3 regions of the Streptomyces sp. CLCI03 genome follow, and region 2 is predicted to be linked to each of the others. Evidence: riboswitches for the same ligand, from Rfam matches in the RefSeq annotation. Region 2 holds a riboswitch; each other region holds the start of a gene.
The links. Region 2 has a riboswitch for cobalamin ahead of ACWG52_RS13065 (ribonucleoside-diphosphate reductase subunit alpha). Riboswitches for the same ligand answer to the same signal wherever they lie in the genome.
Positions count from the first base shown of each region.

Region 1: it holds a riboswitch for cobalamin, as region 2 does, so the genes downstream of both, ACWG52_RS02505 (CoA-acylating methylmalonate-semialdehyde dehydrogenase) here and ACWG52_RS13065 (ribonucleoside-diphosphate reductase subunit alpha) in region 2, are expected to answer to the same signal.
Region 3: it holds a riboswitch for cobalamin, as region 2 does, so the genes downstream of both, ACWG52_RS28355 (cobalamin biosynthesis protein) here and ACWG52_RS13065 (ribonucleoside-diphosphate reductase subunit alpha) in region 2, are expected to answer to the same signal.

Region 1 is NZ_CM132132.1:530,302-532,495, reverse strand. It holds gene ACWG52_RS02505 (CoA-acylating methylmalonate-semialdehyde dehydrogenase) at 1-1,306, opposite strand, end outside; cobalamin riboswitch at 1,493-1,663, opposite strand; gene ACWG52_RS02500 (short-chain fatty acyl-CoA regulator family protein) at 1,747-2,194, opposite strand, start outside.
Region 2 is NZ_CM132132.1:2,908,691-2,910,884, forward strand. It holds gene ACWG52_RS13055 (YbdD/YjiX family protein) at 1-4, shown strand, start outside; gene ACWG52_RS13060 (GNAT family N-acetyltransferase) at 101-598, shown strand; cobalamin riboswitch at 650-771, shown strand; gene ACWG52_RS13065 (ribonucleoside-diphosphate reductase subunit alpha) at 915-2,194, shown strand, end outside.
Region 3 is NZ_CM132132.1:6,148,768-6,150,961, forward strand. It holds partial or broken gene ACWG52_RS28350 (cobyric acid synthase) at 1-109, opposite strand, end outside; gene ACWG52_RS28355 (cobalamin biosynthesis protein) at 106-1,089, opposite strand; cobalamin riboswitch at 1,129-1,280, opposite strand; gene ACWG52_RS28360 (hypothetical protein) at 1,403-1,624, opposite strand; gene ACWG52_RS28365 (inorganic phosphate transporter) at 1,651-2,194, opposite strand, start outside.

The DNA of each region.
Region 1 (2,194 bases), 2.4 Mb from region 2:
CCATGCCGGCGCCCACCCGGCGCGTGAAGTCGCGCGCCGTGTCGCCGTCGCGGGTGAAGATCGCGACACCGTTGCCGTACGGGTGCTCGGTGGGCAGGCGCAGGGCCTCCTCGTAGTCGGCGGCCCGTACGACGGACAGGACCGGGCCGAAGATCTCCTCGCGGTAGATCCGCATCTGCGGGGTCACGCGGTCGAAGAGGGTCGCGCCGGCGAAGAAGCCGTTCTCGTGCCCGGGCAGGGTGAACCCGCGTCCGTCCACGACGAGTTCGGCGCCCTCGGTGGCTCCGATGTCGACGTAGCGGTTCACCCGGTCGAGGGCGTCGCGGCTGACCAGTGGCCCGAAGTCGGCCTCGGGATCGTCGGAGCGACCCACCCGCAGGGTGGCGATCCGCTCCTTCAACTTCGCGACCAGCGCGTTCGCGGTCTCCTCGCCGACGGGGACGGCGACGGCGACGGCCATGCAGCGCTCGCCCGCGGAGCCGTAGCCGGCGCCGATCAGGGCCTCCACGGCCTGGTCGAGGTCGGCGTCGGGCATCACGATCATGTGGTTCTTGGCGCCGCCGAAGCACTGGGCGCGCTTGCCGTGGGCCGCGGCGGTCGCGTAGATGTGCGCGGCGATCGGGGTGGAGCCGACGAAGCCGAGGGCCTGCACGCGCGGGTCCTCCAGCAGGGTGTCGACGGCCTCCTTCCCGCCGTTGACCACATTGAGCACGCCGGGCGGCAGGCCGGCCTCCAGGAACAGCTCGGCGAGGCGCAGCGGTACGGACGGGTCCCGCTCGGAAGGCTTCAGGATGAAGGCGTTTCCGCAGGCCAGAGCGGGTGCTGCCTGCCACAGCGGGATCATCGCGGGGAAGTTGAAGGGGGTGATCCCGGCGACCACGCCCAGCGGTGAGCGCAAGGAGTGCACGTCGATCCCGCCGCCCGCGTTGTCGGTGAACTCGCCCTTCAGCAGGTGGGGGACACCGGAGGCGAACTCGACCACCTCCAGGCCGCGTTGCAGGTCACCATGGGCGTCGGCGACGGTCTTTCCGTGCTCGGAGGACAACAGCCGGGCCAGCGCGTCACGTTCGGCCTCGACCAGCTGGAGGAAACGCAGCAGGACGCGGGCGCGACGCTGCGGGTTCCACTGCCCCCAGTCGGCCTGCGCCTCCACGGCGTTCGCGAGGGCGGCCTCGGTGTCGGCGCGCCCCGCGAGCGGGACCCGGGCCTGGACGGCGCCCGTGTTGGGGTCGTACACGTCGGTGAAGAGACCGGAGGATCCGGTGGTGTGTTTGCCGCCGATGAAATGGGTGAGTTCACGGACCATGGTTGCCTGCTCTCGTCAGGTGGGATCCGGGGATGGCACGGCTGACCGGCGGACGGCACCCGATGGGGTGCGCCGCTGGGGAGGGCCGTGGGACTACGAGCGTGCGGACATGTGCGCGCGCTCCGCCGGATCACCAGGGTCGTGGGTACAAACCGGTGCCATGCGTGTCTGCTCCATCCTCGTGGACAACACGGAACATCCGCGGCCGGTATCCTGACTCCCGGATCCCCGCGTGCCGCCCGCCTTCCCGACGAAGCTCGTCAGTGGTGTGTGGATGGCAGCACACTCCCCGGTCACAGTGGCGGGACCGTGCCGGATTCTCACCGGCTTCCCTGCACCGCGGACCTTGTGCCACGAACATATAGTTGGACGTCCTAGTAAGTCCAGAGCCGCCGCCGCGCGCCTTCGTCCGGCGTCCGCGGCCTGACGTCCCCTCAGCCCTACGTCGTGGGGCCCGGGTTCCCGGTCACCGGGTACGGGACGAAGGTGCTGCTGTTCTCGTCGACGGCCAGCGCCCGGCCGAGCGGCGGCACGGCCCGCTGCGGACAGTCGAGGCGCTCGCAGAGCCGACAGCCCATGCCGATGGGGGTGGCCGCCGCCGTGTTGTCGAGGTCGAGCCCGTCGGCGTACACGAGGCGCGAGGCGTGCCGGATCTCGCAGCCGAGCCCGATCGCGAAGGTCTTGCCCGGCTCCCCCCAGCCGCCGCGGTGGCGGGTGACGGCCCGGGCGGTCCACAGATACCGCTGTCCGTCGGGCATGGCGGCCACCTGGACGTGGATGCGGCCGGGCGCGGCGAAGGCCTCGTACACGTTCCAGAGGGGACAGGTGCCGCCCGCGCGGGAGAAGTGGAATCCCGTCGCCGACTGCCGCTTGGACATGTTCCCGGCC
Region 2 (2,194 bases):
CTGAACCACCCCGCACGCCGAAGGCCCCGCCGCTCCCCGCGGCGGGGCCTTCGTCCGCCCGGCACCCGCCCGTCGGCGCCCCTCCTGCACACTCGACCGCATGGACATGGTGATCAGGGCGGTGCGACCCGCCGAGTACGCGGAGCTGGGCGAGATCACGGCGCGGGCCTACCTCGCCGACGGGCATCTGGACTTCAACGAGGACGACCACTACCTGAACGTGCTGCGCGACGTGGCCGGTCGGGCCGCCGAGGGCGAGGTGCTCGTCGCCGTGCGCGACGAACGGCTTCTGGGCGGTGTGACCTTCGCCGCTCCGGGCAGCCCGCTCGCCGACATCGCGGCCCCGGACGAGGCCGAGTTCCGGATGCTCGCGGTGGCCCACGAGGCGCGCGGCCAAGGTGCCGGAGAGGCTCTGGTGCGGGCCTGCGTCGAGCGGGCGAGGGCGCTGGAGGGGGTGACCGGCCTGGTTCTGTCCACCCAACGCGGCATGGCCGGGGCCCATCGGATCTACGCGCGACTGGGCTTCGTACGCACTCCGGAGCGGGACTGGGCGCCGATCGAAGGCCTGACACTCCTCACTTACCGGCTCAAGCTGTAGCCACGCCGACACTACATGTGGGGGTTACCGCAGAGGGCCGCCCCCACATGTATGCTCATGCCTGCTGTCGCCGCAGGGGAATCCGGTGCGAATCCGGAACTGTCCCGCAACGGTATGAAGTGTCCGGCTACCGGACACCAAGTCCGATGACCTGCCGACAGCGCGCCCGGCTCGACCGAACCGGGTGCCGATTCGTCCGGGCCTCGCGGTTGGGCCGGTGGACGCCATGCGGGGTACGCGTTCTCGTCGCGCCCGCATGCGCCCGCTCGCGCCCCGCCCCGCCGATGACCGGGCCGAGCGAGGGAGAGCTCCCGCCGTGACCATCGCGCCTTCCGCACCGCGCGCCGAGTCCACTTCTGGCGACAACACCGAGGGCCCGGGGGCCACGCTGCTGCGTACCCTCACCGAACTGACGGCGGACCTCCCCGACACCGACCCCGGCCGGGTCGCGGCCTCCGCGCTGCGCGGCCGCAGCTCCGCCGCCGACGACGCCGAACTGCGCGGGCTGGCCACCGAAGCCGCCGCCGGTCTGATCTCCGAGGACCCGGCCTACTCCCGGCTCGCCGCCCGCCTGCTGACGCTGGCCGTGCGCGACGAGGCCGCGAGCCAGGGCTCCACCTCCTTCTCGGCCTCCGTCGAGGTCGGCCACCGCGAGGGCCTCATCGCGGACCGCACCGCCGAGTTCGTCCGTACGCACGCGAGCCGGCTCGACTCGCTCGTCGAGCTGACCCTCGCCGAGGGCGCCGACGACCGCTTCGGCTTCTTCGGCCTGCGCACCCTGCACAGCCGCTACCTGCTGCGCCACCCGATCACCCGTCAGGTCATCGAGACCCCGCAGTACTTCATGCTGCGCGTGGCGTGCGGTCTGGCCGCCGACGAGAGCGTCCAGGCCGTCGAGGAAGTGGCCTCGCTGTACCGGCTGATGAGCCGTCTGGACTACCTGCCGTCCTCCCCCACGCTCTTCAACTCCGGCACCCGGCACCCGCAGATGTCCTCCTGCTACCTGCTGGACTCCCCGCTGGACGAGCTCGACTCGATCTACGACCGCTACCACCAGGTCGCGCGCCTGTCGAAGCACGCGGGCGGCATCGGCCTGTCGTACTCCCGCATCCGCGCCCGCGGTTCGCTGATCCGCGGTACCAACGGCCACTCCAACGGCATCGTGCCGTTCCTGAAGACCCTCGACGCGTCCGTCGCCGCCGTGAACCAGGGTGGCCGCCGCAAGGGCGCCGCCGCCGTCTACCTGGAGACCTGGCACGCGGACATCGAGGAGTTCCTGGAGCTCCGTGACAACACCGGTGAGGACCAGCGCCGCACCCACAACCTGAATCTCGCCCACTGGGTGCCGGACGAGTTCATGCGCCGCGTGAACGCCGACGCCGACTGGTCGCTGTTCTCCCCGGCCGACGTGCCCGAGCTGGTCGACCTGTGGGGCGACGACTTCGACGCCGCCTACCGCAAGGCGGAGGCCGACGGCCTGGCCCGCAAGACCATGCCCGCCCGCGACCTGTACGGCCGGATGATGCGCACCCTCGCGCAGACCGGTCAGGGCTGGATGACCTTCAAGGACGCCTCCAACCGCACGGCGAACCAGAC
Region 3 (2,194 bases), 3.2 Mb from region 2:
CGCCCTGGCGGGCCAGCCAGCGGCAGATGCCCGCGGTCACCACGCTCTTGCCCGCGTCCGACGTGGTGCCCGCGACCAGCAGACCCCCGCCGCGCCTCGTGCCGCTCATGCGCGTCCCCCTCGTACCGCTCGTACCCCGCGTACCGCTCCTGCTCGTGCCACCAGCATCCGGGTGGCCACGCAGGCGCCCAGGGCCAGCCAGGTCACCTGGCGCGACAGCCGTACCGCCCGCTCGATGTCCGCGACCTCCACCGGTCGCCCCGCCTCGCCGTTCAGTACGGCCCGGTGCTCGACCCGGCCGCCGTACGCCAGGGTTCCGCCCAGTCTGACGCCCAGCGCCCCGGCGAAGGAGGCCTCCACGGGGCCGGCGTTCGGGCTCGGGTGTGCGGCGGCGTCCGCGCGCCAGGCCCGTACGGCGCCCCGCCGGTCGGGGCCGGCCAGTACGGCGGCGACCGCCGTCAGCCGGGCCCCCGGCCAGCCGGCCAGGTCGTCGAGCCGGGCGGAGGCCCAGCCGTAGCGCAGGTAGCGGGGGGACCTGTGGCCGACCATCGCGTCCAGGGTGTTCACGGCGCGGAAGGCCAGCAGTCCGGGGACTCCGGCTACGGCGCCCCATACGAGGGCCCCCACCACCGCGTCGGAGGTGTTCTCGGCGACGGACTCCACGACGGCGCGGGCCATCTGCTGTCCGTCCAGGGCCTGGGGGTCGCGTCCGCACAGGTGGGGCAGCCGTTCCCGGGCCACCTCGATGTCCCCGGCGGCGAGCGCGCCCGCGATGGCGCGGGCCTCCCGGCCCAGGGAGGTGCCGCCCACGACGGCCCAGGTGGCGGCGGCGGTCAGGGCGATACGGGCGGCCGCGGGCCGGGAGCGCACGGCGCGGGCGCCCAGCGCTCCGACGGCGGCCGCGCCCCCGGCGCACACCAGGGTGTGCAGGAGGCCCCGGGCGCGGTCGTCGCTCCACAGGGAGCGTTCGACGGCGGCGGCGGCCCGTCCGAAGGCGGCCACGGGGTGCCCTCGGCGCGGATCTCCGAGGATCCGGTCGCCGATCAGGCCCGCCGTGGCGCCGTACGCGAAGACGCGATCGGCACGCATGGTGGCAGGTATGTCCTCACTCAGGGTCCGCGCCCTGGTTCGACGTGTCCGGCGGCGAGAGTTCCTGGCTCCCGGGACGCACGCGCGGCGTGCGATTCCGGTGACAGTGGCGGGACCGCGCCGGATTCGCACCGGACTTCCTCTCCATGCCGCCGTATTGGCTCCGGCAGTCCACCACGCGCCTCGAACGCCCGTCAACTCGCCGTTGACCTGCGGTGCGGCGGGGACGGAGGGCGAAGGAGGGAACGCGAAAGCTCCCCCCGGGACAAACCCGGAGGGAGCCTTCACACCCGACCCGCCCTACGGCGGCGGATCAGGAGACGATCAGGTAGATCCCGTACGTCACGGCCGCCGCGACGAGCCCGAAGCAGAGGTACGCGCCGGTGCGGGCGAGGGTGGCGGTGCCGCCCTGCTCGGTGGCCGTCTCGTGCTTGGACAGGCCCACCAGGCCCAGGGTGAACAGGGCCACGAGGGCGACGGTGGCGGAGAGGCTGACCCCGAAGACGGAGCCGAGTGCTTCCCAGTCGATCTTCATACTGCCGTTTCCTCTGTATGTCTCGGTCAGACCGCGGCGGCCGGAGCCGGTGCGGTCGTCGGGGCGGTCGTCTCGGCCGGGATGGTGGCCTTGAGGTCCTCGTCCGTGACCGCGGCGGTGGTACCGGCGGCGGCGACGGTCGGCGGGACGGTGACGGCCGCGATGGCCGTGGTGACGACACCCGGCGCCTCGACGTCCGCCCGCTCGACGTCGTTGACGTTGTGGTGGTCGACGACCTGGCGGCGGGAGATGACCCAGATGGCGAGGCAGGAGGCGACCAGGAAGACGGCGACGGCGGCGACGCCGATGTCACCGGAACGCATGACCAGCTCGGCACCGGCCGAGACCAGCGCGGCGGCCGGCAGGGTCAGGCCCCAGGCGATGAACATGCGGGTCGCGGTGGACCAGCGGACCACACCGCCCTTGCGGCCCAGGCCCGAACCCATGACGGCGCCGGAGCACGCGTGGGTGGTGGAGAGCGAGAAGCCGAGGTTCGAGGAGGCGAGGATGACGGACGCGGCCGAGGTCTGGGCGGCGAAGCCCTGCTGCGGCTGCAGGTCGGTCAGGCCG